2 linked regions of the Rheinheimera salexigens genome follow. The protein of the gene in region 2 binds, or shares a complex with, the protein of the main gene of each other region. Links are inferred from orthologs where the notes say so. Each region holds a gene or a part of one and is shown on either strand. Other genes may lie near its edges.

Evidence for each region.
Region 1: the proteins of tsaD (region 2) and tsaB are in contact, whole or in part, in a solved structure (PDB 4WQ4), measured with the Escherichia coli proteins. The link is inferred for Rheinheimera salexigens from one-to-one orthologs.

Annotation. Positions count from the first base shown.
Region 1 is NZ_MKEK01000001.1:1,521,672-1,537,896, reverse strand. Bases 6,086-9,085 are described here. They hold tsaB (tRNA (adenosine(37)-N6)-threonylcarbamoyltransferase complex dimerization subunit type 1 TsaB), read right to left. Parts: upstream 7,949-9,085; coding sequence 7,223-7,948; downstream 6,086-7,222. Other genes in these bases: BI198_RS07045 (ATP-dependent DNA helicase), read right to left, coding at 7,945-9,085; BI198_RS07055 (hypothetical protein), read right to left, coding at 6,848-7,156; BI198_RS07060 (SDR family NAD(P)-dependent oxidoreductase), read right to left, coding at 6,086-6,780. In the rest of the region: rnd (ribonuclease D), read right to left, coding at 1-973; long-chain-fatty-acid--CoA ligase FadD, read right to left, coding at 1,001-2,680; BI198_RS07080 (class I SAM-dependent methyltransferase), read right to left, coding at 2,884-3,741; BI198_RS07075 (alkaline phosphatase), read left to right, coding at 4,004-5,317; BI198_RS07070 (chalcone isomerase family protein), read right to left, coding at 5,329-5,577; BI198_RS07065 (DUF2878 domain-containing protein), read right to left, coding at 5,570-6,043; more of BI198_RS07060, read right to left, coding at 6,040-6,085; more of BI198_RS07045, read right to left, coding at 9,086-9,876; BI198_RS07040 (hypothetical protein), read right to left, coding at 9,970-10,221; BI198_RS07035 (M24 family metallopeptidase), read right to left, coding at 10,380-11,612; hisG (ATP phosphoribosyltransferase), read left to right, coding at 12,107-13,015; hisD (histidinol dehydrogenase), read left to right, coding at 13,018-14,379; hisC (histidinol-phosphate transaminase), read left to right, coding at 14,397-15,488; bifunctional histidinol-phosphatase/imidazoleglycerol-phosphate dehydratase HisB, read left to right, coding at 15,489-16,225. UniProt on the Escherichia coli protein: Required for the formation of a threonylcarbamoyl group on adenosine at position 37 (t(6)A37) in tRNAs that read codons beginning with adenine.
Region 2 is NZ_MKEK01000001.1:3,355,504-3,371,548, reverse strand. Bases 1,060-3,879 are described here. They hold tsaD (tRNA (adenosine(37)-N6)-threonylcarbamoyltransferase complex transferase subunit TsaD), read left to right. Parts: upstream 1,060-1,872; coding sequence 1,873-2,886; downstream 2,887-3,879. Other genes in these bases: folB (dihydroneopterin aldolase), read left to right, coding at 3,692-3,879; plsY (glycerol-3-phosphate 1-O-acyltransferase PlsY), read right to left, coding at 2,949-3,554; rpsU (30S ribosomal protein S21), read right to left, coding at 1,478-1,693; dnaG (DNA primase), read right to left, coding at 1,060-1,297. Also shown: more of dnaG, read right to left, coding at 1-1,059; more of folB, read left to right, coding at 3,880-4,090; folK (2-amino-4-hydroxy-6-hydroxymethyldihydropteridine diphosphokinase), read left to right, coding at 4,090-4,584; BI198_RS15525 (undecaprenyl-diphosphate phosphatase), read left to right, coding at 4,581-5,381; BI198_RS15520 (multifunctional CCA addition/repair protein), read right to left, coding at 5,456-6,694; BI198_RS15515 (ExeA family protein), read left to right, coding at 6,774-7,697; BI198_RS15510 (general secretion pathway protein GspB), read left to right, coding at 7,740-8,576; BI198_RS15505 (HD-GYP domain-containing protein), read right to left, coding at 8,631-9,761; bifunctional proline dehydrogenase/L-glutamate gamma-semialdehyde dehydrogenase PutA, read right to left, coding at 10,063-13,839; BI198_RS15495 (winged helix-turn-helix transcriptional regulator), read left to right, coding at 13,984-14,481; BI198_RS15490 (TIGR04211 family SH3 domain-containing protein), read right to left, coding at 14,534-15,139; BI198_RS15485 (CYTH domain-containing protein), read left to right, coding at 15,272-16,045.

The sequences.
Region 1 (16,225 bases), 1.8 Mb from region 2 along the record:
CTGCGGGGATTTGCTGCTGTTCCGCTGCCTGCTTAATTATCGCGGTAATAGCAGCAACTTGTTGTTTATAACCAATAAACTGATCTTGATGATAAAAACGCTGTGGGCAGTCTTCTGGCGGTAATGCTTTAGCTTGCTCAATGAGCTGGATCACGGTTTGGCCATGTCGACGCACTTCTCGAGCGGGTAAATCAGGAATATTAAATAAGCTTTCTACTGTGCTAGGCCGACGTTTAGCTAATTCAAATAACTGAGCATCTTTTAACACTAAGCCTAATGCTAAATCTTTTTGCTGCGCATACTGATAACGCCAGCTAACTAATTCTCGCAATACCGCTAATTCACGCGGAGTTAGCAACCAACTATTTTTAATTTCTAAATACTTAAACTCTGGCGCCAGTTTTTGCTCTTTACGCAGCATTAACTGCTCGCCTTCTTGCAACAGTAAACTCAACTGTTGCTCGTTTAGCTCTTGCTTTAAAGTTTGATATAAAGGATATAAAAATAAAACATCATTAGCAGCGTAATTTAACTGTTTATCCGCTAATGGCCGAGCCAGCCAATCGGCACGGGTTTCACTTTTATCTACTAATTGTCCAGAGATACGCTCAACTAAATTAGCAAAACCAATACTGTTACCCCAACCCAAAAGTTGGCAGGCTAATTGGCTATCAAATAAAGGCGTAATATTTGTAATACCAATAGTGGCAAAAGCTTCTATATCTTCATTGCAAGAATGTAATAGCTTAACCGTATTAACATTTGCGAAAATATCAATTAACGGTTGCCACTGAGTAATGGTTAATGGATCAACCAACGCTAAATGTTCGCCATCATAAAGCTGGATTAAGCCAAGTTTAGGATAAAGCGTGCTTTGACGAATAAACTCAGTATCAACAGCAAGTAAAGTGCTTTTAGCAATACGCTGGCAATAACTTGCCAGCGTTGCATCGTCGGATATTAATGGAATCATTTACAACCTAATGTCACGTGGTTTTTCCTATGCTTTTGTTGATTTTTTTATCTCTTCATCACGTAATTCACGACGCAGGATTTTACCAACATTAGTTTTGGGTAGCTCTTTGCGGAATTCAACAGATTTTGGTGCTTTATAACCGGTTAAATGCTGACGACAATGGGCAATCATTTCTTCTTCGGTTAGCGAAGGATCTTTTTTTACCACAAACAATTTAACTACTTCACCTGAAACGTCATGCGGCACGCCAACGGCAGCCACTTCCAGAACTTTTTCGTTCATGGCAGCAACTTCTTCTATTTCATTTGGATAGACGTTAAAGCCAGAAACTAAAATCATATCTTTTTTACGATCGACGATATAAAAGAAACCTTCATCATCCATTCGGGCAATATCACCGGTATACAGCCAACCGTCTTTTAATACCTTAGCTGTTTCGTCAGGGCGATTTAAATAACCTAGCATAACTTGCGGCCCGCTCACCAGCATTTCGCCGGACTCACCTTTGGCAACGTCATTACCTTCTTCATCCACCAAGCGAATATCAGTAGATGGCGCAGGTAAACCAATGCTGCCATTAAAGCCTGCTAAATCGTATGGACTGACTGTAACTAATGGACAGCACTCAGTTAAGCCATAGCCTTCTAGTAAACGAGTACCTGTCACTTTTTGCCAGCGCTCCGCAACAGGACGCTGCACTGCCATACCACCGCCTAAAGATAACTTAAGCGTGCTGAAATCTAGTTGGGCAAAACCCGGAGTATTTAATAAGCCATTAAATAAAGTATTAACGCCGGTAATAGCAGTAAACGAAAAGCCTTTTAACTCTTTGACAAAGCCTGGCATATCTCGCGGATTGGTGATCAACAAGTTAGTTGCACCGTATTTAAAAAAGGTAAAGAAGTTAGCCGTTAATGCAAAGATATGATAAAGCGGTAATGCCGTTACCACTCTTTCTTCACCTTTCACAAAGAAGGTATCAAGACAACCCGTTACTTGCTCTAGATTAGCAACCATATTGCGATGGGTTAACATGGCGCCTTTAGAGACACCCGTCGTGCCACCGGTATACTGCAAAAAGGCAATATCACTGCCCACCAAAGTAGGTTTTTGTAGGGGTAATTCAGCGCCCTGCTTTAAGGCATCATTAAAACTAACAAAACTTTTTAAATTATAGCTTGGCACTAATCTTTTCAGATATTTAACCACGAAATTGACAATATTGCCTTTTACACAACCCAGCATGTCGCCCATTTTAGTTAATATAATATGCTCAAGTTGAATATGATCTTGAATATCACTAAGAGTATGGGCAAAATTTTCGACAATAATAATGGTTTTAGCTTTAGAATCGGTTAATTGGTGTTCTAGCTCTCGAGGGGTATAAAGTGGGTTAACGTTTACCACCACACAACCAGCACGTAAAATCCCCATTAAAACGACAGGATATTGCAGTAAATTCGGCATCATAATTGCCACTGCATCGCCTTTTTTCAGGCCTAAACTTTGTAAGTAGGCTGCAAAAGCGATACTTTTCTGATCAAGTTCACGATAGGTAATTGATTTTCCCATATTGATAAAAGCTGTTTTATCAGCATATTGTTCAATACTTTGACTAAATATATCTAATAATGATGGGTAATGATCAGCATCAATTTGCGCTGGTACACCTGACGGGTAACGTTTTAACCAAACTCTTTCCACCGTCTACTCCTTTTTCTAAGGTTATTATTTTATTGGTATATAACCAGCCTGATGCAATCTAATATGGGTTGCAAGAAACATGGGCTGCTAATACATTAGCCTTATTGCATGGCTTGAAGTATTGCTTGTTATATGAACACTATAAATTTGAGTTATTACTCTAGCCCTAATCTTCCCACAATTAACGGCTATTCACAATTACTCTACTCGTTCGGTTTAATAAATTTCAGTGTCATACGATCACTTTCACCAATGGCTAAGTAATATTCTTTATCTTGGCCACCCATAGCTAATGTTGGCGGTAGCGTATAAACCCCTTTAGGATAATTTTTACTGTCTAGTGGATTGGCATTGATCTCACTGCTTGCAACTAACTGAAAACCTACTGATTGAGCAACCGCGATAACATAAGCCTCATCTAAATAGCCAACACTAGCAGAGCTGGAAATATCGGATAAACGAGAAGCTCTATGCTCGACCATACCCATAACACCACCTGGTTTTAGGGCATTAAATAACGTTTCTATTGTGGCATGTAAATGACCATCTTCGTTCCAAATATGGGCATTACGAAAACTTAACACCATATCAAATTGGTCTGTCACCTGTGGTGTCAGGAAAGGTGGCTCAAGTTCTAGCGTCGCGACTTGGCCAAAACGCTGCGGATTTTCTGCAATATAGTGCTCTAATTTAGCACTGATTTTAGCCCAAAACACATTGCGTTCATTACGGAAATTATCGGTATCTTTTGAAAATTGTGCCAGAGTTAATTTGCCCTGCGCTTTTAAAAATGGCGCTAAAATTTCGGTATACCAACCTTTACTTGGCCAAACTTCCAGCACTGACATCTGTGGCTCAATACCAAAAAAAGTTAAGGTCTCAGCAGGATGACGAAACGCATTTCGCTGAATATTGTCTTCAGCGCGAGCCGGATCATTGGCAATATGATCTAATTCTGTAAAGTGATTTTGCTGGGGTACATTAGCATAAGCTGGAATAGTGAATGCTATAGCCAATGCAAAGAGCGCGGTATTAATCGTTGTTTTTATATTTATAATCATCAATATCTTACCAACCTTTGTAGGATAAACACCACTTTATCTATGTCTCTACAATAGATAAAGATATGTTATGTAATAGTGTTTGAACACCTTTAATCAAAACAGTTCCACTACCTATAATTAAGCCTTAGCTGGCCTCAGTTGTAAAGTTTAACAGTCAGCCTGTAATTAAGGGGCTTTATCGACATATTTTTGTCATTTAGTTGCTATAAAGTACACTATCGAGCAATAACATCAAGCAAGGTTAATAAGAGGCCTTTAAATGCGTAAAAATTGTCTGCGTACAAACCTATTATCATTATCGTTACTATTAATACCAACCGCTTTATTTGCTGCACCTAAAAATATTATTTATATGATAGGGGATGGCATGGGGCCAACCTATTTAACCGGTTACCGCTATTATAGTGATGATGTCACGACGAAAGCCGTAGAGAACACCGTATTTGATCAACTGTGGTTAGGTATGGCAAGTTCTTATCCAGATGATGACACTTATGTAACTGACTCTGCCGCAGGTGCTACGGCCTTAGCTACTGGCATTAAAAGCTATAACGGTGCTATTTCAGTTGATCATAAACATATGCCGCTTAGCACTATGATGATGCAAGCAAAAAAGCTGGGGAAAGCCAATGGTATTGTGGCTAGCTCACAAATTAATCATGCCACGCCAGCCGCGTTTTTAGCTCATAATAAAAGTCGGCAGAATTACAATGAAATTGCTGATATGTATGTAGATTATCGTATTAACGGTAAACCGGTTGCTGACGTTATGTTAGGCGGCGGCAAAAAGTATTTTATTCGTGAAGATCGTAACCTCGTTAATGAACTGCAGCAGCAGGATTATCAATATGCTGAAAACTGGCAACAGTTAGACCAGCTTACCCGTTCACCTGCCATTGCTTTATTAGCTGATGTCGCTTTACCGTCAGCGATAGATAACCCTGTGCAGCAGCCATTAGCTCAATTAACCAGTAAAGCTTTACAATTGTTAGCAACAGCTGAAAAGGGTTTTGTATTAATGGTTGAAGGTAGCCAAATAGATTGGTGTGGCCATAGCAATGATATTGCTTGTGCCATGGCAGAAATGGACGATTTTGGTCATGCTATTCAAGTGGCGAAAGACTTTGTTGATGCTAATCCAGATACGCTATTAATTATTACCGCTGATCATGAAACCGGCGGCTTATCTTTAGGTGCCAATGGCGTTTATGAATGGCGTACCGACAAAATCAAGAAAATTCGTCATTCCGCCCTGGTTATTGCAGAAAAAATGTTAGCCGCCACTAACGATGAAAATGCGCTACAGATATGGCAAACATTAACTAGTATGGCTCTGTCAGAAGAAGAATCTAAGCTATTGCTAATGGCAAAAACCGATAGTAATAAAGCGTTAACCTCGCAAATTAAAGCTATTATTAATAACAGAACTAACACCGGCTGGACGACTGGTGGCCACAGTGCTGCGGACGTACCCGTATTAGCTTATGGTAAATGGCAAAAAGATTTTATTGGTTTCCAAGACAATACAGATATAGCCAAAAAAATAATGCAGTATATTCAGCAAACTAAATAAGCCTTTAAACCCTAATGCGTCGTCAGTAATTGGCGGCGCAATTTTTTTGCGCTGGTATCGGGCGACAGCCAAATATCAAAAAATGCTGGACCAAATTTCTTATCTTCAATAGTGCCAATTTCTTGCTGATTAAATAAAAACGTCACACTGCCCTTGCCTATTGTCTTGTAGTCAATAGTCACGTATTCAATAGCAGCAGCATTGAATATCATCAATAAAGCCAGCACACAAACACTAACACGGCCTTTAATATTAAGCATACCATCTCCTGCTGCAGCCTAGCGCGATGGCAATCAGCGCCCACACTATACTTAAAATTAAATAAGACCATTGGCCATAATAAAACTGTAATATCCCGCCACTTAAACCTGCGCCAGCAATATAAGAAACAGGCCCTCCGATACCGCCTAATAGCGCGGCTAGCCAAGGTTTAGTTAACATAGCGGCCATTACTTCAACTGCGGCTAAGGCAAACACCGCCCAAAGTAGAATAAACCACAGTGGCAGCCAAATATTGTCACTAAAGCCTATTACACCCGCTGTTACTAATGCGCTATCAATCAGTAAACCAGCGCCAATAACGTTCAGCACGGCCAACCTAGACTTATTGTTTAGTTGGGACATGCCATACAGCCAATACATTAATACCGGTATCAGCACAGTTTGCTGCCAATAGGCCAATGCTAGCCAACAGATTTCAAAGCCTATTACTGCGCGCCAATTCATTTATCGGCCATTTTTGCCGCTAAGCGACAGCGTAAGCCATAGGGTAAACACGCCATTAGCTTTAACATCACACTTAGCCTTATAGGAAAGCGAATACGTAATTTATTGTTATCTAAACCGTGGTAGATACGTTTTGCTGCAGTATCGACCGACAGCAAAAATGGCATTTTAAAATCATTTTTTTGAGTTAAGGGGGTATCAACAAAGCCGGGCTCAATTAAGCAAATTTGTATCTCCGTTTTGGCTAAATCTACCCTTAAGCTATCAACAAAATAACTTAATGCGGCTTTACTGGCACCATAAGCTTCAGAGCGCGTAAAGGGGAAAAAATGAGCCATAGAACTGACCACCGCAAGTTGCGGTTTTTTAGATAATGAAAGTAGTGGTAGTAAATATTTTATGGCTGCAACGTTGGCGTGAAAATTAATAGCAAAGGTGCGCTCAAAGGCGCTTAAATCAAGATTTTTTGCTGTTACATATTCACAGCTGCCTGCATTGAGTAAAACTAAATCTAAGGCAATATTTTTATTAGCCAACTCTTTAGCAGTGGTTATGATGGCATGGGTATCGGTCAAATCTAATGGTAAGGCGATAATGCCGGGGGTTATGGCTAACTGCTGTAACTTTTCAACAGAACGTGCCACCGCATAAACGGTCCAGCCTTGACTAGCAAAGTACTTAGCTGTGGCTGCGCCAATGCCAGAGCTAGCGCCCGTGATTAAACAAGTGCTAGACATAATTTTAACCTTATATATTAGCCGTGATATATAAGGTTACGCTTTAGTAGTGGAGTTGGTTTAGTTACTAGGCGTAAAGATCGACACCCAGCATAGATTGGATTTCATTGCGCCGTTGTTGATGTTGTAAACTTTGATAAGCGGCGACCGCACGTTCGGCATGAGCATCATTGCCATTACCATTACTGCGAAAGCTAGGCTTGTGTTGTTCAGCATCTAAAGCAGATAAAACTCTAGCATTACTGCGTATGCCACTACCTTGCGGGGTTATAGCCGCTGTTTTTGGCTCAGCAGAAGGCCGCCGCGCTTCGGTACTATTGTACACCGTAGCAACATGAGCAGGAGCGTTTAAACTTTGCTTAACTGTTAACGTCATAGCTACACTCTACTTTAAACATGGGGTAATTATAACCAGTGCTAAAATTTAACCAAGTACTATTTTTTAACGCCCTGGTAGCTTTTGCCAGGTTACCTCATCACGCACATAAATCGGTTCGGCTAATTCAGCAGCAATAAAGTCACCCGCGGCAAAAGCCGGCAGTGCTAGGGTTAGCATATCTTGGGCAGAAGGATATAAAATATCAGTATAGTAAGTGGCAGCTTGTTTTAGCTGTAACTGATCATAATAGGTTTGCCAGCCCGTACCCACTGCAGCAACATTACCTTGCAAACCTAATTCAGTTAGCACGTCAGGTTTTACCGCCCGTTCTACCGTTATCGCTTGCATAATGTTACTACTAATCTCTAATTTATAAGCCGCAATATACACTTCAGCCATGCGTGCATCTATCGCCGACACCACCTGCGTTGCACCATGTAAACGATAAGCCGCTTGCGCCATGGCAGCTAACGTTGAGACACCATATACAGGCAAATCGGCACCAAAGCCTAAACCTTGGCAAACACCTGCGCCAATTCTAACGCCGGTAAAGCTACCAGGGCCACGACCAAATACTATGCCGTCTAGTTGTTGTAAGCTAAGTTCGGCTTGGCTAAGTAATTGCTGGATCATCGGCAAGATCCGCTTACTATGCTGCTGTGGACACACTTCGTCCAAAATTAGTCTTTCATTATTAATATAAAGTGCAACCGAACAGGCTTCGGTTGAGGTATCTAAAGCCAGTAGCTTCACTTCGCCCTGTTTTTGCACGTATCCTTGATTTTTCAAGTATCGGTTTCCTGTTTTATCTGTTTTAAAAAGGTGACGGCATCGTCCAGCGAACGGGTTCGCCGCATCGGTGGCAAACTGGTTAAAAATATTTCACCATAAGGCTTGGTCACTAAGCGATTATCACATATCACCATAACGCCGCGATCGGTAACATCACGAATTAAACGGCCCACGCCTTGTTTAAGGGTAATAACAGCTTGCGGTAATTGCACTTCAAAAAATGGATCTTGGCCTCTGCGCACACAGTTTTCACTTCTAGCTTGCAGTAGCGGCTCGTCAGGTGAGGCAAAAGGTAGCTTATCAATAATAACGCAGCTTAAAGTATCACCGCGAACATCAACCCCTTCCCAAAAGCTGCTGGTACCCAGTAACACCGCGTTTTCTAATTTCACAAATTGGTCTAACAATAACCGCTTACCACTACTACCTTGCACTAATACTGGCTGGCGAATTAAATCTGGTAGCTGTTTTGCCACCATTTGTAACATACGATGGCTGGTAAATAAGAAAAAACAGCGACCATTATTGGCTTCAATTAATTGACAGGCAATATCAATTAATGTTTTTGCCATCAATGGCTGATGCGGCTCGGGCATAAAACGCGGCACACATAATAAGGCTTGCTCGGCATAATTAAACGGGCTTTCAAGTAACAAAGTTTTCGCTTGCTGTAAGCCCATTTGCTCGGTGTAATGGCTAAAACCATTATTAACCGACAACGTAGCAGAGGTAAAAACCCAACTACGCTCGTCGGCTGCCACAATAGCGCTAAATTTGTCGGCAATGCTAAGTGGTGTTAGATGCAAACTGACGTGCAAGCGGGTAGTTTCATACCACAAACTGACCCCTTCCTGCTGCATATCCACCAGCTTGGCTAAGCGTAACTTAATTTGCACTAAGCGCTCAAACACATTATCTATTTGTTCACTGCGGCCTAAACTGGATTTAAGCACTAAGTACAGCATATCAATACTTTCACTAACCCGATTTAAGGCAGTTTGCATCGGCAGTTGTTGATAAGCTTCGCGCCAATTTCCTTTAGTTGAGTCGCCAGAGAATTGTAAGCGCCAATCTTTAACTAATAAAGCCAGCTTTTCGGCCACTTTAGCTAACTGAGGATGATCGCGTAGTTCGGTTTTGCAAGCCAAGTCGATATCTCGGCATAAATCTAATAATAACCGGCTAGAAACATGCTCACCAAAATAGTCACTGGCAATATCGGGTAGCTGATGGGCTTCATCAAAAATAACCACATCCATATCCGGTAATAACTCGCCAAAACCGGTATCTTTAAGGGCTAAATCAGCAAAAAACAGGTGATGATTAACCACCACTAAATCAGAAGCTTGGGCTTTTTTACGCGCTTTTAATAAATGACAATCTTCATAGACGGGGCATTCTTTACCTAAACAGTTGTCTGTAGTGCTAGTAACATAAGGCAAAGCTTTAGAGTCTTCAGCTATATAACCAAGCTCACCGATATCACCGGTATGGGTTTCAGCTGACCATTTTTTAATTAAGCTTAAATCTTGGATCAGCTTATCGTCTTGCATTGGTACGTGATTATAATGCTGCTCTAAGCGGAATAAGCACAAATAGTTACTGCGGCCTTTTAACAGCGCCAATTGTAACGGGCTAGCTAACGCCTTCACAACAGTAGGTAAGTCTCGGTAATATAATTGCTCTTGCAGATTTTTAGTGCCCGTAGATAACACCACTTTTTTGCCACTAAGCAAAGCCGGTACTAAGTAAGCGTAAGTTTTACCGGTACCCGTGCCCGCTTCGACGACTAAGGCACCTGATTGCTCAATGATATCGGTAACGGCTTTAGCCATATCTAACTGGGCATCACGGGCATTAAAGCCGTCAATATGCTTAGCTAACGCGCCTGTTGCGGAAAACGCAGCGCTGACTTGGTTATGCATAGATAACGAGTAGGAATAAAGAGAAATAGTGCGGCACAGCAAATACCATCTTAGCCAATAAAACGGCTATTATGCCTGTTTTGCTAACAAAAATCAGACAAAAATATCTAACCGGCCATCATCGCCTACCCGTTGCTCTTCTTCTGGCGTGGTGTAAGGTGCTTCTGGCACACCTTCGACTGCCGACTTCTTGCCAAAGCGCTGTCGGCGCAGGATCAGATATTTATGTTCATTGGCTTTTAATGGGCTAAGTTTGGCCTCTTTAAAAACCGGTACCACCAGCTTAGCATCTTGCTCAACTGGACCACCTGGTACACGTTGTACAAATGGCATAAAAGCGTCCATAAATGGCTCCCTAAACTTTTATTAGCTAAACCTGTATCGGCTAGCCCAGCTTAAACTTAAGCTAATAGTTAAGTTTAAGCCAAAATTCAGTTACTTTATGCCAGTCTGTACCTGCAAACCGCTATTAATCTTGCTTAATCAGTCTTACTTGATCTAACTTAATCAAGATTGGCAAAAGGCGCATCTATGGCGTGACTCGGCTCAGTAAACCAACGTGGTCCAGAGTCAGTCATATAGAAGTGATCTTCTAACCGAATACCAAACTCGCCGGGCAACACTAACATTGGCTCATTACTAAAACACATGCCTGTCGCTAACGGTAAGGTATTGCCTTCAACCAGATAAGGCCATTCATGGATATCCATACCAATACCATGCCCGGTACGATGTGGTAAGCCTGGTAATTGATAACCCGGACCATAGCCTTGTTGCTCTAAATAGCCTCTTGCTGCCCTATCCACTTCTTGACAAGCAACCCCTATCTTAGCTGCATTAAAAGCGGCAATTTGCGCTGATTTTTCATGCTGCCAAGCATCACGCTGCTTCTGAGTTGCTTCGCCAAAAATGTAACTACGGGTTATATCAGACAAGTAACCATTTAATTTGCAGCCGGTATCAATTAGCACCATTTCATTGTTTTCTAATGCTTTTGGTTTATCAACACCATGCGGAAAAGCCGTATCGGTGCCAAAGAGCACAATACAAAAATACGAACCTTGTTTAGCGCCCACTTTACGATGGGCTTGGTCAATAAACTCGGTGACTTCAGCCGTAGTAATGCCAGGATATAAAATGCTAGCGGTGGCTTGATGTACGGCTAAGGTCATATCCATTGCGCGTTGCATAATGGCTATTTCGGTATCACTTTTGTGCATCCGACAACCGGCAGTAATCGGCTGGGCATTAACAATATCACCGTTGTTGGCTAAAGCTAATTTAATGCCATCGGCTATAAAAAAGGCTGCGCCTTCATCAATAGCGACTTTTAACGTGGTTTTACTTAACTGTTGCTGGATTAATTGCACGCACAGCTGATATGGGTTTTCATGCTCTTGCCAGCCATGTAATGACCCTGCCATTTTAACCATTGGTTTAATAGTGCCAATTTCAAATGCAGGCAGCACATATAATATCTCGCCATTAGCCAGTAATAACGCACACACTAATCGCTCACTGGCATACCAGTTTAAACCAGTAAAATAACTTAAATTAGTGCCCGCATTAAGTAATACCGCATCAACGTTATGTTGCTGCATTAATTCGCAAGCACGAGCAATACGTAGTTGATATTCTGCTACTTCAATAGTTGCTTCACCTGCGGTCATATCGGTTAAGCCAGCTAACGCTTGCTGTTTTGAAACCCCACCAATACCGGCATTTTTTACTGACATTGTTGCTCCTCATTTTTATAGCGTAACGTTTAGACTAATGTATAGAGTAATGATTAGCGTCACTCAGCATTAAATTCCACCGCAGTTTACCAGAAAGAACCATAACGCGCACAATAGCAAGATCAACAATGACTATACAACTTGAGCAATTAACAAGCATTAATTAAGACTAAAATAAAAACAACAGCTTGATTTTTTATATCGACTGAACCCCGCCAAAAGCAAAAACCTATAAAATCAATCAGTTAACTACATTAGCGTTTTCAGATAATTAAAAATAATACTTGTGTTGGTATTAAAAACATTTTAAGTTGTATAGAACGAACTTAGCGATATTGAGTATTATGAAAACTGTATACCACCATCATCATCATAGCGACTAGCCAGCCGATATCTCGGAGGGCTATTGTTTGGCGCTCCGGTGGTACAGTGAATATAAACCCCGAGCTCAGACTCGGGGTTTTTTATTTAAGTTAATGTATTAGGAAAAAAAAATGAATTTAGCAGCAGAACCGAAAAGACTACGTATTGCCATGCAGAAATCTGGCCGTTTATCCATTGAATCTCAAGATTTATTAACTAGCTGCGGTTTAAAAATTAATTTACGTGAACAACGCTTAATTGCCCATGTCGAAAATATGCCTATTGATATTTTGCGCGTTCGTGATGACGATATTCCAGGTTTAGTAATGGATGGCGTGTGTGATTTAGGCATCATTGGCGAAAACGTTTTGGAAGAAGAGTCCCTGCAACGCAAGTTAGATGACGATAGTTTTGATTACACCATATTAGCCCGCTTAGATTTTGGCTCTTGTCGCTTGTCAATTGCGGTGCAGCAAGAAGAAAACTATAGCGGTGTCGCCTCGTTAGAGGGTAAAACCATTGCCACGACCTACCCGCGTTTACTCGGTCGCTATTTAAAACAGCAAGGTGTTAATGCCCGCATTGTTAATTTAAAAGGCTCGGTTGAAGTTGCGCCTCGTGCCGGTTTAGCCGACGCAATTTGTGACTTAGTCTCTACCGGTGCCACGCTGGAAGCTAATGGTTTAAAAGAAGTTGAAGTGATTTATCGCAGTAAAGCGGTATTAATTCAGCGCAAAAATTTAACCGAGCCGCGCCAGTTGAGTTTAATCAATAAACTGATACCAAGAATTTCCGGTGTCATGCGTGCCCACGAAAGTAAATACATCATGCTGCACGCGCCTCGCAATCAATTGGATGCCATTATCGATTTGTTACCGGGTGCTGAAAATCCAACTATTCTGCCCTTAGCCGGAAACGATAACGTCGTGGCGATACATGTTGTCAGTAGTGAAACCCTGTTTTGGGAAACCATGGAGCAATTAAAAGCCTTAGGCGCCAGCTCGATATTAGTGTTACCCATTGAAAAGATGATGGAGTAGCTATGACTGATATGACAGTTATGATGGATATGATGGATATGACAGATAAGACTGTTTTCGATTGGTCAACGTTATCTGCTACCGAACAAGCAGCGGTATTAGCTAGGCCAAAACTGGATGATAGTAGTGATATTCAGCAAACCGTTGCCTCTATTATTGAAACAGTAAGACAGCAAGGCGATACCGCATTAGTCGCGTACAGCCAACAATTTGATGGTTTATCTAATAATGCCTTAGTGCTAAATAAACAACAGCAGCAACAGCGGATAAACGATTTATCTGCGGATAGAAAAGCCGCCATTGATTTAGCCTACGGCAATATCCGGCGCTTTCATGCTGCGCAATTACCGCAGGACATTGAAGTTGAAACCAGTCCTGGCGTGGTTTGCCAATTAAAAAATCGGGCTATTAATGCCGTGGGTTTATATATTCCAGCCGGCACAGCACCATTACCTTCTACGGTATTAATGCTAGGTGTTCCGGCGCAACTAGCTGGCTGTGAACGAGTTGTTATGGTCACCCCTCCAGGCAAAGCAGCGGCTGACGCTATTACGCCTGAGATTGTTTATGCGGCTTTCTTATGTGGTATCACTGAAATTTATACTATTGGCGGTGCCCAAGCTATTGCTGCATTGGCCTATGGCACAGCAACTATAGCTAAAGTAGATAAAATATTTGGCCCAGGTAATCGTTATGTTACCGAAGCAAAACAGCAAGTGAGTCAACAACAGTCTGGCGCCCAAATTGATATGCCAGCAGGCCCTTCTGAGGTGTTAGTGGTTGCTGACAGTGCAGCCAATGCTAGCTTTGTTGCTGCTGATTTATTATCTCAAGCAGAGCACGGCGTTGACTCGCAAGTATTATTAGTCAGCGACAGCGCTGAATTAATACAACAAGTGCAAGTTGAAGTGGCTTTGCAGGTTAGTACTTTACCTCGACAAGCTATCGCTAAAGCTGCTTTGCAACATAGCCGTTATATTTTAACTGCAGATATACAACAAGCTGTGGCGGTAACCAATGCGTACGCACCTGAGCATTTAATTATTCAAACCAATAATGCAGAGCAATTAGCACTGCAATTTACCAGTGCTGCCAGTATTTTTGTTGGTGCTTGGACACCAGAGTCTGCCGGTGATTATGCCAGTGGTACTAACCATGTATTACCGACTTACGGCTATAGCAAAACCTTATCCAGCTTATCGTTAGTCGACTTTTACCGACGTTATACCGTGCAACAGTTAACTAAAACTGGGCTGCGGAATATCGGCCCGGCCATTGTGACATTAGCCCAAGCTGAAGGATTAGATGCCCATGCTGCCGCTGTCAGTAAACGATTAGCCGTTTTAGCGCTTAGCCAAGAATAGAGTGTGAGGAGTCAATAATGAGCGACTTAATTAACGATACAGTCAGTGACTTAGCCCGCAAAAGTGTTAAAGAAATTACCCCTTACGCTTCAGCTCGCCGCAGCATGAGTGGTGGCGCCATTTGGCTTAACGCTAATGAAAATGCCCTTGCAACAGAGTATCAACTTAGCGGTGACTTTAATCGCTATCCTGCTTGTCAACCTGCTGCCCTTATTCAAGTCTATGCGGACTATGCGGGTGTTGATGCTAACCAGGTATTAGTCAGTCGAGGTGCCGATGAGGGCATTGAATTACTAATACGCAGCTTTTGCGAGCCGCAACAAGACAGCATTACTATTTGCCCTCCCACTTATGGCATGTACGCGATCAGCGCCCAAAGCCAGCAAGTTAAAGCGAACATAGTGCCATTAACGACTGATTTTCAATTAGATTTACCGGCCATATTTGATACTAAACCAAAATTAATTTTTATCTGCAGTCCAAATAATCCGACGGGGAATATTATTCCAACAGGCCAAATTATTGCGGTATTAGAGCAGTATAAAAACACTGCTTTGGTAGTGGTTGATGAAGCTTATATTGAGTTTATAGCCCAAACCTCAGTGGCGGGTTTAATTGGCCAATATGCCAATTTGGTGATCTTGCGTACTTTATCTAAAGCTTTTGCTTTAGCCGGATTACGTTGCGGTTTTACTCTGGCTCGAGCCGACGTTATTAACGGCTTAAAACAAATGATTGCCCCCTATCCACTTGCAGAGCCAGTGGCACAAATTGCATGCCAAGCACTTCAGCCTGAAGCCATTAACCGGATGCAACAAAATGTCGCCCTTATAAATAAGCTACGCGATGAATTTATACGCTTTGCAGCAAATTTAGACGGTATTCAGAGGGTTTGGCCTAGTGATGCCAATTTTGTGCTGCTGCAAGTGCAAAACGCCTCTAGCCTTGTTATCGCCCTGCAGCAGCAAGGTATTTTAGTCCGTAACCAATCTAGCCAATTAGGCTTATCCCAAGTGGTAAGAGTCTCTATTGGTAGTGCTACAGAAATGCAGGCACTGCAACAAGCCCTGTTAAACATATTTACCTTAAAATTAGAAGAGAGCATATAAATGAGTGGCCAACCTATTTTATTTATTGACCGCGACGGCACTATGGTTGAAGAGCCGGCGATAGATAAACAGCTGGATAGCTTAGAAAAGCTGGTGTACGAACCCAACCTTGTGCCGGCGTTGCTAAAATTACAAGCCGCCGGTTACAGCCTAGTGATGGTAACTAATCAAGATGGCTTAGGCACCGCTAGTTTTCCGCAAGCAGATTTTAATGCGCCACAACAGAAAATGATGCAGCTGTTAACGTCGCAAGGTATTCACTTTTCTGATGTGCTAATTTGCCCGCACTTCGAGTCAGACAACTGCAGTTGCCGTAAACCCAAGTTAGGCTTAGTTAAAGATTACTTGCAGCAAGGTAAAATTGATTTCACTAACTCTTACGTGATTGGTGATCGAATGACCGATGTGCAACTGGCTGAGAATATGGGACTAAAGTCATTTCTATATCAACGTGAAACCCTAGGCTGGCAAGATATTAGCCAAGCTATTTTAAGCCGTAAGCGCCAAGCTAACGTTACTCGCACTACCCGCGAAACCGACATTAACATTAGCGTAGATTTAGATCGTACTGATAAGTGTCTGTTTAATACCGGCATTGGCTTTTTTGATCACATGCTAGAACAAATTGCCACCCATGGCGGATTCTCGCTGCAAGTTAACGTGGCTGGCGATTTACATATTGATGATCACCACAGTGTTGAGGATACCGCTTTAGCGTTAGGCCAAGCGTTAAAACA
Region 2 (16,045 bases):
TAGTTGTCGATTTTTTTTGCTGCTGCCGGGTTTGTCCCAACAAGTTAGCGAGCTTATCTAACAGCGTTTCTCGATAAAACTCACTAGGAATTTGTTTAATTAACTCAGTCGCTTGCACTGATAGCGCTGATTTTCCGGCATCAGTAGCTGGATTGTGTTCTTGGATTAAGCGCTGGAAAAAATATTGGGTTAGCGGTACGGCATCAGTAATACGCTGTAAAAAGGCAGTTTTGCCTTCTTTTTGCACTAAAGAATCCGGATCTTCACCTTGGGGTAAAAATACAAAATTTAACTCTACACCGTCTTTTAGTTGCGGCAGGGCACTTTGTAGTGCGCGCCATGCGGCATCTAAACCGGCACGGTCGCCGTCATAACAACATACCACTCTTGGCGTGTAACGAAATAAAGTGTGCATATGGTCGCTAGTAGTCGCAGTGCCTAAGCAGGCTACAGCAAAGCGAATATCTTGCTCTGCTAACGCAACCACATCCATATAGCCTTCAACCACCAAGACTTGCTCTAAATGTCCTGGTTGTTGCCGCGCTTCATATAAGCCATATAATTCACGGCCTTTATGGAATAATCGGGTTTCAGGTGAATTTAAATATTTGGGTGTGCCATCACCTAAAATACGACCACCAAAAGCAATAACTCGGCCGCGACGATCTCGGATAGGGAACATTAAACGCTGGCGGAAAAAATCGTATTCACGGCCGCTATCACTGCGATTAATTAAACGTAGTTCAACCAGTTGTTCGCGTAGTGGCTTGTTATTACTTGGGCTAAGCCGTTTTAATATATTGTCCCAGCCATCAGGTGCATAGCCAATAGCAAAATCAGCCATCGTTTGCTGGTTAATACCACGTTGAGCTAAATAGTCTTTGACGCTAGGGCTATCAGGATGTTGTTGTAACTGTTGTTGATAGTAGTCAGCTGCTTGCTGCATTAAACTGTAATCATCGGCTTGGGCTGCTGGGCGTTGCGGATGAATACTTTGTTCTCGAGGAATTTCAAGATGATGTAGCTGGGCTAATTCCTCAATACTTTCAACAAACTCAAGTTGCTCAAATTCCATCAAAAAGCTTATAGCATTGCCGTTAGCACCACAGCCAAAACAATGATAAAACTGTTTATCTGGGCTTACGGTAAAAGACGGTGATTTTTCGCTATGGAATGGGCAACAGGCGGCATAATTCCTACCGGTTTTTTTTAACGGTACACGGTGATCTATAAGTTCGACTATATCGGTGCGGGCTAGTAAGTCATCGATAAATTGTCTTGGGATTTGTCCGGCCACCTTTTTCCTTCACAGTTATTCAGAAAAAGACAAACCGTGCCTTGCGAGCACGGTATGCAGATGTCGGCTTGTGCGATACTATTTTACTTTAAAGTAAGCTTTATTTAAAAAGATTACTTTAAAAGAAGACTTAAAAAGTCTTAATTAGTAAGGTTCGCGCAGCTTTTAACTAAGCAGATCTTAGTAAAGCTTGATACGACGTGCGTTTTCGCGTGACAGTTTTTTAGCATGACGCTTAACTGCTGCAGCTTTTTTACGCTTACGGATCCAAGTAGGCTTCTCGTAGAATTCTTTTGCACGTACGTCTGCTAAAACGCCAGCTTTTTCACATGAGCGTTTGAAACGACGTAATGCTACGTCAAACGGTTCGTTCTCTTTTACTTTAACTACAGGCATTAAATTCTCACCTCAGGCCAAATTGGTTATCATTGAACCAATAGTATTAAAAATGGTGCAGCATTTTACGCAAAAAGGCGGGGCGATGTAAAGGGATTCTGCGATCTAAATCTGATCTCTAGCTCTATAGCGGTAGAAACGATATAATATACGGCTATTTTACCCAATTTGAGACACAGATGCGAGTTTTAGGTATCGAAACTTCTTGCGATGAGACCGGTATTGCTATTTATGATGGTGAGCAAGGTTTACTCAGCCATGTACTTTATAGCCAAATTCCTATTCACGCTGATTATGGCGGCGTGGTGCCTGAGCTTGCTTCTCGTGATCATATTCGTAAAACCATTCCGTTAATTAAACAAGCGTTAGCAGAGGCTAATTGTGATGCTGCTAGCATTGATGGCGTGGCTTATACTGCAGGCCCTGGCTTAGCCGGAGCCTTATTAGTTGGCGCCACTATAGGCCGCTCGTTAGCTATGGCATGGCAAAAACCAGCATTAGCAGTGCATCATATGGAAGGGCACTTATTAGCGCCTATGCTAGAAGAGAATGCGCCAGGGTTTCCATTTCTAGCTTTATTAGTCTCTGGCGGCCATACCCAATTAGTGGCGGTTGAAGGCATTGGTCAGTATCAATTACTGGGCGAATCTATTGACGATGCAGCCGGTGAAGCCTTTGATAAAACGGCTAAGTTAATGGGTTTAGAATATCCAGGTGGGCCATTATTGGCGAAATTAGCCCTGCAAGGCGATGCCAAAAAATATCGTTTTCCACGCCCCATGACTGACAGACCTGGCTTAGATTTTAGCTTTAGTGGTTTAAAAACCTCTGCTGCTAATGTGATTGCTAAAGAAGGTAATAGCCCAGAAGTGCAGGCGAATATTGCAGCGTCATTTCAACAAGCGGTGGTGGATACCTTAGTCATTAAATGCAAACGCGCGTTAGAGCAAACGGGTTACAAACGCTTAGTGATTGCCGGCGGTGTCAGTGCCAATACGTCTTTACGTGAGCAGTTAACGCTGTTATTAAACCGTTTTGGCGGTGAAGTGTTTTATCCGCGCAAAGAATTTTGCACAGATAATGGCGCCATGATTGCTTTTGCCGGTTATCAGCGCTTAGCCGCGGGCCAACAGCAAGATTTAACTATAGGCGTAACACCGCGTTGGCCGATGCAGGATTTGCCGCCAATTTAGTTATTTAACTATTTAACTATTTAAGATTTAGTGCAAAATCTAAATGTTTCATAAAGCTGAAACTATTCGCGAATGCGTTTAGTTTTATCCCATACCTTGCTTTCTTTACCACGCCATAAGCGGACGATGTTTTCGTGGTGGCGCAAGATAATCAGAATGCTCAGCATAGAAACCGGCACGGTATACAGGGGTTTAATAAACCAAGTGAACAGTGGGGCCAAACTAACCGTAATAATGGCCGCTAAAGATGAATAGCCGGTTATACCAATTAATAATATCCAGCTGGCAAATAATAAACCGCCTAAATCTAAGCCGATAGGTAACATGGCACCAAAAGCAGTAGCAACGGCTTTGCCGCCTTCAAAACCAAAAAAGATAGGGAAAATGTGGCCGATACAGGCGCTTACAGCGACTAAGCCAAGGTAGAAAGGTTCGATATTTAAAAAGTATGAGCCCCAAACAGGGATAGTGCCTTTAAGTAAATCAAACACTAAAACTAAACTAGCCGGTAACTTACCGCCTAAGCGTAATACATTGGTAGCACCAGGATTACCTGAACCATGTTTGCGAGGATCGGGTAAACCAAACAACTGACTAACCAGCACTGCAGACGAGATAGAACCGCACAAGTAAGCACCAAGCAGCATAATTCCTATCAGCGGGGTCATTAATGCGGTTCCTCAACACCAGTTTTTACGTTAAGATTGCGACTTGCTTTTCAGCTAGCACAGTATAGGCTTTTAACGCTTTTACCTATCCGACCAGCCTACCTGAAACCAGAAATAACGCAATGCGGATTAACCAAATGGACATAGTTTTTATAAAACAGCTACAAATTAATACGGTAATTGGCGTTTATGAATGGGAAAAAAATATTCAACAGCGCTTATTAATCGATTTAGAGCTAAGTACCGATATTCGTATTGCAGCGGCGAATGATGATATTCGTCAGGCATTAGATTACGCCATTATAGCAGAGCGCATAAAGCAATTTGTTACCGCTAAACCGATTGAGTTAATTGAAACGGTGGCCGAGCAAGTTGCAAATTTGTTACTGACTGAGTTTGCTACGCTCAGCGTTAAAGTCACTGTTTGTAAACCAGATGCATTATCGGATGCCCAAACCGTAGGTGTGACTATTATCCGCAGTGCTACTGAATGCAGTGAAACTGTGGACATCGCCGTCGTAAGAGGTAACGGCTAATGGCGCTAATTTATATTAGCGTGGGTAGCAATATGAATCGTGACTATCATATTCGCCAAGGTGTAAGCGCCTTACAGCAACATTTAGGTGCTTTGCAATTATCATCGGTTTATGAAAGTGAAGCGGTTGGTTTTAGTGGCGATAGTTTTTATAATTTAGTGGTCGGTGCGACGACTACGTTATCTATAGCTGAGTGTAAAACTCTGTTTAAACACATTGAAGACCAATATGGCCGCGATCGTACCGCTGAGCGCTTTAGTGGTCGAACGTTAGATTTAGACTTGCTAACTTTTGATTCGTTAATTTGTCAGCAACCGGTGCAATTGCCGCGTGCAGAAATAACTGAAAATGCCTTTGTATTGTGGCCATTAGCCGAAATTGCCCCTGAGCAAATTCATCCCCTTACCCAGCAAACCTATGCCGAGTTATGGCAAAACTATGCTAAAGCGCAAAAATTATGGCCAGTGCCATTTGATTGGAGTCATCTGCAGTGAGTACAGTAGAAGTTATTATCCTTGCGATTATTCAAGGCATAACCGAGTTTTTACCTATTTCTTCCTCTGCCCATCTTATTTTACCGTCTGCTATTTTTGGTTGGCAAGATCAAGGTATTGTGTTTGATGTTGCCGTGCATGTCGGGACCCTATTTGCGGTGATGTTATATTTTCGTCAAGATATCGCCAATTTAACCGTGGGTTGGGTTAAGTCGTTAGGTGGCCAACATAGTACTGATAGCAAACTAGCGTGGTGGGTAATATTAGCCACGATACCCGCTGGTTTAGCTGGCTTGTTTGCTGCTGATTTAATCGAACTGTATTTACGCTCGCCTTATGTAATTGCTATTACCACTATCGTTTTTGGTTTAGCACTGTGGTTTGCCGATGCTAAAGCAAAACAAATTCAAACTATGGAGAGCTTAACCTGGCGCCAAGCATTATTAATTGGTATTGCCCAAGCTGTGGCGTTAATACCTGGTACCTCGCGCTCGGGTATTACGATGACGGCTGCGTTAATGTTAGGTTTAGACCGAATTAGTGCTGCGCGGTTTTCGTTTTTATTATCTATTCCGATTATTATTTTAAGCGGTGGTTATCAAGGCCTGAAGTTGCTTTCTACACCGGCAAATTACGATGTGAATGCCATATTATTAGGCACCGGCTTATCTTTTATTAGTGCCTTAATTTGCATTCATTTGTTTTTAAAAGTGATAAATCGCATGGGTATGTTGCCGTTTGTTATTTACCGTTTATTGCTAGGGGTATTATTAATTGCCGTATTAAACGGCGTCTAATGCGGCAAGGCATTTACAAACAGACTTAATTATAAGTGCAATGGCCTGTTTGGGCCGGAGCTAAGACTTATCGTCTAGCCCGCTTCAGCAGACCATTGTTGTTTAGCCAGCGTTAGCGCCTCTAAACGCAGCTGTTGTAAGGCTGGTTTAATATCGGCGCCAGTAATACCTTTTGCCATTACTTCTTGAGCATTTACTTTACTTGCCGCCTTGGCTAAATAAGTTAAGTATTCCGCTTGTGGATATTGCGCTTGTTCAAAACCAGTGCGACCACGTAAGTCGGCGGTACATGCTAATAATATGGCATTTAACCGCTCTGGCTTGCGCCATAAATCAATGCTATTAAACATTTTAAGCACGGTGGCCGGTTTTAGCTCAAGGGCGTTGTGAATAATTTGATGATACTTGCAGACCAGTAAGGCTAAATCTTTACAGTCATTGGGCACTCGTAGACGTTGGCATAATTGTTCAATTAATTTTAAACCGCTGTGATCGTGGCCATGGTGGGCAGGCCAGTTTGCTGGATTAGTAGCCCCTTTACCGACATCATGAACAACCGCCGCAAAGCGGATATCCAGCCGTTGGCTTAGTTTAGCGGCTTGCTGTAACACTAGTAAGGTATGAATACCGGTATCAATTTCTGGATGCCATTTTTCAGGTTGCGGCACGCCCCATAATGCCGCAACTTCAGGCATCAATTGCTCTAGTGCTGAAGTTTGCTGTAATACGCTAATAAAGGCGTCAGGCGTACGTTCTTGCAAAGCTTTGGCGGTTTCAACCCAAATACGCTCAGGGCTAATAGTCTTAAGCTCGCCGCTTTGGCTAATATCGTGCATTAAATTTAAGGTTTCGTCGGCCACGGTAAAGCCTAAATGGGCATATCGAGCATAGAAGCGGGCGACACGTAATACCCGAAGCGGATCTTCACTAAAAGCAGGGGAAACATGGCGTAATACTTTGTTTTTAATATCGTTAACGCCGCCAAAAGGGTCAACCAACTGGCCATTTTGATGCTTGGCAATGGCGTTTATAGTCAGATCGCGACGCATTAAATCTTGTTCTAGTGTAACATCGGGATCGGCATATACGGCAAAGCCGGTATAGCCTTGGCCATTTTTACGCTCAGTACGTGCCAGTGCATATTCTTCTTTAGTTTTAGGATGAAGAAAAACCGGAAAATCTTTGCCAACTTGTTGGTAGCCTAAATCTAAAAGCTGTTGAGGCGTTGCGCCGACCACCACCCAATCACGCTCAGTGAACGGATAGTTTAAAAGTGTGTCGCGTACTGCGCCCCCAACCAGATAAATTTGCATTGGCTTTCCTGTTAGCTATTTTTTTGCCATTATAGCGTTGTTGTAACAAATTGCAGTGACTTAACCGCTAGGAAGCAGCATGTATACCGGATTTTTCGGCTTAACCAGCGCACCTTTTTCAATTGCGCCTAATCCAGATTTTCTCTATTTAAGTCCGCGCCACGCCGAGGCATTAGCGCATTTGCGCTATGGCCTAGGGGATGCGGGGGGCTTTGTGTTATTAACCGGCGAGGTTGGCACCGGTAAAACCACGGTATCGCGTTGTTTATTACAAGAGTTAGATGATAGCGCTGAAGTGGCCTTTATTCTTAATCCTACGTTATCGGAGTTAGAGTTATTAGCCGCTATTTGTGATGAATTAAAAATCCGTTATAAAAAGTCGGATGCCAGTTTAAAGCTACTGGGTGATAAAATTAAAACTCGGTTATTAAAGAATCATCAACAAGACAAACAAACCTTACTGATTATTGATGAAGCCCAACATTTACAACCCGCAGTATTAGAACAGCTTCGATTACTAACCAATTTAGAAACCAATACCCGTAAATTACTCCAGGTCATATTAATTGGTCAGCCAGAATTACAGCAATTACTAAAACGCAATGATTTACGCCAGCTAGCCCAGCGTATTACTGCGCGCTATCATTTGTTGCCGCTTAATCAACATGAAGTACAGCAGTATTTAAGTTATCGCTTAAAAGTGGCAGGTTGTGAACGGCCCATCTTTACAAATAGCGCGATAAAAAAATTATTTCAACTTAGTGGCGGTATTCCGCGCTTAGTAAATTTAATGGCAGATAGAGCATTACTAGCGGCTTATAGCCAACAACAAGCGTTAGTAAATGAGAAATTAGTGTTACGCGCCGCCAGTGAAACTTTACCTCTGACTGATTCGGTGCAGCAGGCTAAGTTGCCCAGTTGGTTCTGGCCGTTGCTAGGTTGTTCGGCTATAGTGCTTGGCTTTAGTTTAGCGGTAATACTGTTACCCCTGTTACAAAAATAATTAGCTACCGGCAACAATCAAGGGTCACTATCAAGGGTCACTATGTCAATTCTAATGGATGCGTTAAAACAGCAACAACCCAGACCGGCTGAAGCACAAAACAGCAATCTTTGGCGGACTATAGCGCTAGTATTAGGCTTAGTGTTGGCCTTAATGGTAGGGGCTGCTGGCGGCTACTTTTTAGTATTAAAATCAGCAGTAACATCATCATCAACAACAACATCAGTACCGTTAGCTACAACGACTATACCCGCAGCAGAGGCGGAGCCTGAACAAATATTGGCAGCACTAGCTAGCCAAGAGCTAACAGCAGACATCAGCACAGAGCCTTTAGCTCAAAAAAAGCCTGCAGAAAATATAAGCGCCTTAGCCAATAAACCCCCAGCCGTTACAACCGACAGTTTTAAAGCAGACAGTTTTAAAACCCAGGCCGCGATAGTGACCGTTACCGCGCCTACGCCAGAAAAAAATTCAGTAACAACACCCGTAACAACAGCTGCAGCTACACCTGCAACAACAGAGGTAGAGATTTCTGCTGCACTGCGTGATAAGTTTTCTTCAGCGTTGCGAGCAACAGAAAATAATAATGCTAATCACAATTCAAAGCCAACTCGCAGCTTGACCGAGGCGCCGGCTGCCGATGTTAGTGAGCTTGCAGTTACTATAAGGCAGAGCATACCCAGTATTGCTTTTGAAGCCCATGTTTATGCTACGGCAGCTCGGCAACGTTGGGTAAAGGTGAATGGTAAAACCTTACAAGAAAACCAATGGGTCACGGCAGATATTAAAATTAAAGAAATTACCGCGCAATTTGTGCTATTGGAATATGGCAATACGCTATTTAGTATGGCCGCATTATCAAGCTGGACCCAGGGTTAAAGAAATGCTCACAGTTAAATAGCTAGCGGTTAAATAGTGGGTTAAGAATAGAAGTTAAAGGTAGTTTTTAATATCTAAATTATAATGTTTTAAATCTATACAAGCCTCGATGGTTTCATCTTGCTGTTTGGCTAAATCGACTACTTTTACCGGAATATGATGCTGGTGGACGCTGTGATAAAACAATTTTACTTTAGGTAATAATGGCTTTTTAACATTATTTTCTAATACTAATGCTAACTTTCCACTACTTAATTTGACCACTGATCCCGGTGGGTAAATGCCAATACACTTAATAAACTGCTGTAATAAAGTTGAGTCTAATTGCTGAGGTGATTGTTGTAATAATTGTCTTGATGCCGTTAGCGGGCCAAATTTACCCTGTTGTGGCGAAGTCAATTTTTCATAGTTATTGACAATCGCAAGCATCCTACTGCCATGATCAATATGCAAACTACTCATTTTAGGATGACCAGAGCCATCTAAGTGGGCACAATGCTGGCCGATCCACAATGAGACTACACCGGCTAAATGTGGATGTTTTTGCAGTAATTTCAACGTTTTAGAAATGGTTAAATGATCCGCTTGCTGCAACGGTTCGGCATAACTTGCTTTACCAATATCATGCAATAACGCAGCCGTAATTAATGCCTGCACTTTATCAATTGGCAAGTTTAGGTGGCGCGCAAAAGCAGCAATGTAGATGGCACAATTGATACTATGTTGCAGTAATGCATCACTTTGCTCGGCCATGCGGATTAAAAATAACAACACATCTTGATTACGGGCAATAGAATCGGAGATGCCCGCACTGACTTCATGCACTAAGCTAAGATCAATCATCTTGCCGTGTTTAGCTGCATCTAAAACATGGCTTTGTACCTGTTGGCTTTGTTGTATTAGCCGTTCTGCTCGGGGCATTTCATCAGCAAAAAGTATGGGATCAGCTGGCGCTTCTGCTATTGCTGGTTCAGTGTTGTCGGTAATTGGGCTAATTGCGGCGGCTAATTGCTTGCTGGGGTCGATTAGTACTACTTGTACCCCTTTTTTTTGCAATAGTGCAACTGCCGAAGCGGTTCTTACCCAGCCGGCATGTTTTACAGCAATATCACCGCTTTGCTGTAGCACTTGTACCACAAAGCTTCCTGGTGATAACTCAGAGATAGGAACTTGTTTAAATGCCATAATCCGCCAAAACGTAGTCTATTAATTGTTAATTATTAATAATATAACGATAAATACCGACTTCACTTAACATCATACTAACGTTAGCGGTAAATGCACAATAAAGTTAAGAAATGAGTAAAATAATTTTAGACAGAAAGTCGTTATTACCTAGCGGGAACGTAATTTAGACAGGGATTAACTCTAAGTGTATGAGACTGACAGCGCTATAAAGAGCGAAATACAGTAGGATTTTAAAAAAAAGCTGCCAAATTCAATTTGATTTTGGCAGCTTTATTAATAGCCTAGTTGGGAACAAACTTTAGGCTAGGTTTTCTTCCATGGTCATTAACGTCGCATTACCACCAGCGGCAGTGGTGTTAATAGTAATGGTTTTTTCCGTGACTAAGCGTTGTAATAAACGCGTACCAGCCGGAGCGGTAATTAACGGTAATATTGCTCCTTCACGGCTGGCAAGTAACTCAGCACATAATGGTTTTACAGCACTACTTACTTCAACCATAGCGCCCGCTAAATCAACGTGAGCCAATAAAGTGGTTAAGCAGTCAATACGTACCGCTGAGACTAAGTTTAGCGGCATGCCAGCTTGTACCAAGGCTTTAATACAAGCTTCTGCTTCTAATAAGTCTTGTTCTTCTACTGCCGTTATAACCGCATTACCGGTGGCAAGAGCGGTAATAATCGCCAGTAACCAATGCTGAAATGAGCTGGTTTCATCGCGAATTAAAGCCACAGTACCACGTGGATCTAACACCAATTGGTTCGATTCACCTGTTGGTCCAGGTAAGGTGGTTGGCTTTAGTAACACACGCTCTACCCGTTGCAGTTTTTTCTGGGCTAAAGTTAAAATTTGCTCTAAATCGGGCTCATTTTTACTGACCACGCTATTGGCGGCTAATAAAGCTAAAAACTGGCGTAATACCGAGGTGCGCTGGTTAATATCAATTTGTGCCCATTGCTCCTGTGCTATTGCTGCCACTGGCATAGCGTAAGCAACGGCACTACTGGTGGTTTCGCTTAATAAACGTTGCCGCGTTTCGTCCGATAACTCAGCACAATCTGTGTTGTCGTTATCTTTAACTAAACGCGTTAAATACAACGGACCACCTGCTTTAGGACCTGTACCCGATAAGGCACGGCCACCAAAAGGTTGCACGCCAACAACAGCGCCAATCATATTGCGGTTAACGTAAATATTACCGGCTTTTATTTCGCGAGTGATTTGGTTAGTAAAGCTTTCTATGCGGCTATGTACGCCCATAGTTAAACCATATCCAGTGGCGTTTATCTGCTGAATAACTTTATTTATATCTTCGGCTTTAAAGCGAATTATGTGCACTACTGGGCCAAATACTTCACGTTCGAGTACCGTTAAATCACTAATTTCATATAAATGCGGTGCAAAGAAATAATGATTATTACCCGCTGGGATTTCACAGCTGTAATGTAACGTAGCTTTGTCATTTAAATACAGCACATGATTAGTTAAACGATCATGTGCTTTAGCATCAATAACTGGGCCTAAATCAGTGTCTAAATTAGCTGGGTCGGCTACTTTTAACTCGGCCATCGCACCTTTAAGCATGGTGATAATGTTATCAGCTACATCTTCTTGTAAAAACAATACACGTAGTGCTGAACAACGTTGACCGGCACTTTGGAAGCCTGAAGAAACAACGTCATCAACCACTTGCTCTGGTAAAGCCGTCGAGTCAACTATCATACAGTTTTGACCGCCCGTTTCAGCAATCAAAGGCACGGGTTCGCCACCACGCTCGGCTAATTTACGGGCAATCCAGCAGCCGGTTTCTGTTGAGCCAGTAAACATAACGCCTTGGATCCGCAGATCAGGCACAATATGCTCACCTACTTCACGACCTGGAGCGATAACAAGTTGCACCACGTGTTCTGGCATGCCACATTCAAGCATCAGTTCTAAGGTACGTTTTGCCACTAAGCTGGTTTGCTCGGCAGGTTTAGCCACAACAGTGTTACCCACCACTATAGCCGCGGCAACTTGACCTAAGAAAATGGCTAATGGGAAGTTCCACGGACTAATACATAAAAATACGCCGCGCGCTTGCTGTGGCTCTGCAAATAACTCTTCAGCACGGGCAGCATAATAACGGCAAAAATCAATAGCTTCGCGAACTTCAGCAATACTATCTAATGCTGTTTTGCCGGCCTCTTTAATACACAATGCTAATAGTTCATCACGGTGTGTTTCTAAAGAGTCGCCAATACGGCGCAATAAATTTGCCCTTACAGTGACATCTGTTTGCGACCATTGCTGAAAAGCGGCATCGGCATTAGTGATAATCTGCTGCATGGTGGTTGCATCAGCGAACTGTAAATAACCAATCACCTCATCTAAATTCGCTGGGTTTGTTACGGGTGTGGCATCAGTTTGTACTGGCAAATTCTCAATAGAGGTTAACCATTGATCCATAGCCGCTTTAACAGCAGTAATTTCATCGGCGTCGGTTAGATCTAAACCGTTAGAGTTTAGGCGTTCTGCACCATATAAATGGGCAGCCTGTGGAATTAGCTGATTGGTTTTTTGTTGCCAGCCAGAAACAATTTCTACCGGATCGGTCAGTAGTGATTCTACCGGTATGGTTTCGTCAATAATGTTATTAACAAATGAGCTGTTAGCCCCATTTTCTAATAAACGACGCACTAAATAGGCTAATAAGTCGGCATGTTCACCAACAGGGGCATAGATACGGCAAGGAATTTTATCTTCATTAACAATAGTGTCGTATAACGCATCGCCCATACCGTGTAAGCATTGGAATTCAAAGCCGGTATAGTCTTTGGTCATTTCCATAATCGTGGCAACAGTGTAAGCATTATGGGTAGCAAACTGCGGATAGATACTATCGCGATACTCTAACAGTTTTTTAGCACAGGCTTGATACGACACATCGGTAGACGCTTTACGGCTAAACACCGGAAAACCGTCAAAACCTTCGACTTGGCAGACTTTAATTTCGCTATCCCAGTACGCACCTTTAACTAAGCGAACCATCATTTTACGACCAACCCGTACGGTTAAGTCGCGTAGCCATTCAATTACGTGGAAACCGCGTTTTTGATAAGCCTGTACGGCTAAGCCAAAGCCTTGCCACTCACCTAAATCGGGGTCACTAAATACGGCTTCAATTATATCTAAGGATAAATCTAAGCGGTCGGCTTCTTCAGCATCAACAGTAAAGTTGATATCGTAGGCTTTAGCAGCAAGGACTAAGGCTTTTAAGCGAGGTACTAATTCTGTCATCACTCGTTCGCGTTTTGCGAACTCATAGCGCGGATGAATAGCAGATAATTTAACTGAGATGCCAGGGCTATTAAACGGGCCACGACCTTTAGCGGCTTTACCTATGGTATCAATAGCATTCATATAGCTAGCAAAGTAGCGATCAGCATCGGCCATGGTCCGTGCGCCTTCACCTAGCATATCGTATGAATAACGAAAACCTTTACTTTCTAATTCTGTAGCGCGTTCAAGTGCGGCAGTAATGGTAGTGCCCATAACAAACTGCGCACCCATAATTTGCATGGCATAACGTACAGCTTGACGAATAACCGGTTCACCTAAGCGACCACAAGTACGTTTAAGCACACTAAACTGCTGCTTTTTCTGCTCATCACTGTAATTAACTAACTTACCGGTTAACAATAAACCCCAAGCAGAGATATTGACGAAGATAGATTTACTATTACCAATATGTGCGCCCCAATCACCGTTGGCTAATTTGTCGCGGATTAGGCGGTCAGCGGTAATATTATCAGGCACACGTAATAAAGCTTCGGCTAAGCACATCAGTACTAAGCCTTCTTCGGTCGATAACGAGAATTCATTTAATAATGCATCGACGCCACCTTTACCTACTTGGGCTTGGCGAATACTCAGTACTAGCTGGCGGGCACGCTCCCAGGCTCTACTGCGGGCATTAACACCAATATTAGCGATAGGTAGTAAAAAATTTAGCACTTCATCTTCATCGGCGCGGTAATAATTACGGATAGTTTGACGCAGCGGTTGGGTAGCAACCAGGGAACCATTAAACATCATAGTACTAAGCTTCCTGACATAGGGTAAGATTGCGGCATTCTATTGAAAAGTCCGCAGCATAGGGTGGTTATTTTTGCTGTTAAACGCTATATAATTCTGTATAACGACTATAAAACCAGATATTAGATGGTAATGACAATAGCAATGAAAACTAAAGCACTCGATCGGATTGATCTTAACATACTTGAAACCTTACAGCGCGACGGTAGAATTTCTAATGTTGAGCTGGCCAAAAAAGTAAACTTAAGCGCTAGCCCCTGCATTGATCGGGTAAAACGGCTAGAAAAAGAAGGCTACATTGATGGTTATGGTGCGCGTTTAAATGCCGCCAAACTGGGCTGTGGCACTGCCGTGTTTATTCAAGTCACACTAGATAGAACCACCAGTGATGTGTTTAATCAATTTCGTGACGCTGTGGTTAAAATACCTCAAGTTGCCGAATGCCATATGGTGGCGGGTGGTTTTGATTATTTGTTGAAACTAAGATTAGCCAATATGGATGCGTATCGTAGCATGCTGGCCATCATCGTTGATTTACCCGGCGTGGCTCAAACTCATACCTATGTAGTAATAGAAGCCGTAAAACAAGATCAAGGTGTGCCACTAAAGCCCGCCGCAGAAAGTGTAGCGGGTTCTAGTTAGCAGATTCTGCTTAGCTTAGATGCTGGTTAGCTTAGTTCTGCTAGTAGCAGTATTACATCCAGCGATCTTTACTGCGACGCTTAGGTACAATAATGGGTAATACTAAGCCGAAAATTAAGCCTACCACTAAAATTAATGAACCCAGTACCATAGGCTTTTGCCAAACTGAAGTTTGGGTAGCATCTAAGCGTTGCTTTAACAGGCTATAGGTTTGTTGGGTTTGCTCTAATTGTTCTAGCGCGGCATTGCGCTCTGAAATTGCTGTATTTAGCTCACTACTTAAATCATTCCGCTGCTGCTGTAATGTAGAAACAATTCCATCATGATCAGCATAGTCGGTTTTAAGTTGTTCTAATTGGCTAGCTAAGCCTGGGGTGAAGTTGACATATTCTTTTGGTAACCATGCGGTTTTATCATCTTCATACTTAATTTGGGCATAACCTGTTTCAGCATCCTGCGAAATATAGGTTACACTTTCTCCAGCGTTTATGGTGCCAACAATTCGATATTTGTTACTGGGACCTGAATGTAAATAGACAAATAATGCATCACTAATAAAAGCCGCTTTACTCGCTTGGTTGTTAGTTGTTTGCTGTGAAAATACAGAAAATGGCAGTAAAAATAATACCAGCAAGATGCTTTTATTTAATGTGAACATAGGTATCCTGAGCTAATTTACGAAGGCAGTTTTGCGACCGATGGTTTCGATGATAGGCAGTTGTACTGTATTTGACAAGGCCTAATCTTCAAGTCTGCTGTGATTTTCCGTTAGTTATTTATAGAGTAAAGCATGACAACTGAACTGGAACTGAAATTTTTAATCTCGTCTGATGCTGCTGAGCAATTACCTGCTTTAGCGAGCCAAATAGCCAAAATAGTACAAACAGATGAAAACAAGTTACTTAATGCTTATTTTGATACGTCTGACAACTGGTTTCGCCAGCATGACTTTGGTTTACGCAGCCGTGAGAAAAACCGCCAGTTTGAACAAACCATTAAATTAGCCGGAAAGCATCATGGTGCGCTGCAAATGCGCCCAGAATATAATGTGTCTTGTGATGGTGTTATCCCGCAACTAGCCGCTTTTCCAGCAAAGATTTGGCCAGAACAGACTGATTTAAGCCAACTACAACAGAATTTAATTGAATTATTTCGCACCGATTTCAACCGTAAACGTTGGTTGCTGCAATTAGAAGACGGTACTGAAATTGAGCTGGTGTACGATTTAGGTCAGGTCATTGTGGCTGATAAAACTCAGCCAATATCTGAACTTGAACTAGAGCTAATATCGGGTGATGCTAAGCATTTATTTGTATTAGCAAGGCACTTAATTAGACATTTACCATTGCGAACGGGTTGGTTAAGCAAAGCTGCTCGGGGTTATCAATTATTTAACGGCCAACAACTTAATTTACCGGCTGATATTGGTAAAAACTTATTGCAGCAAGTTACCGCGTTACAACAAGCTGAAACCTGCTTTTTACAGCAGCAATCAACGCCAGCATTGCAATTTTGTAGCCAAGCATTAACGGCTCTAGCCGGCGCAGTACATCATATTGAAGCG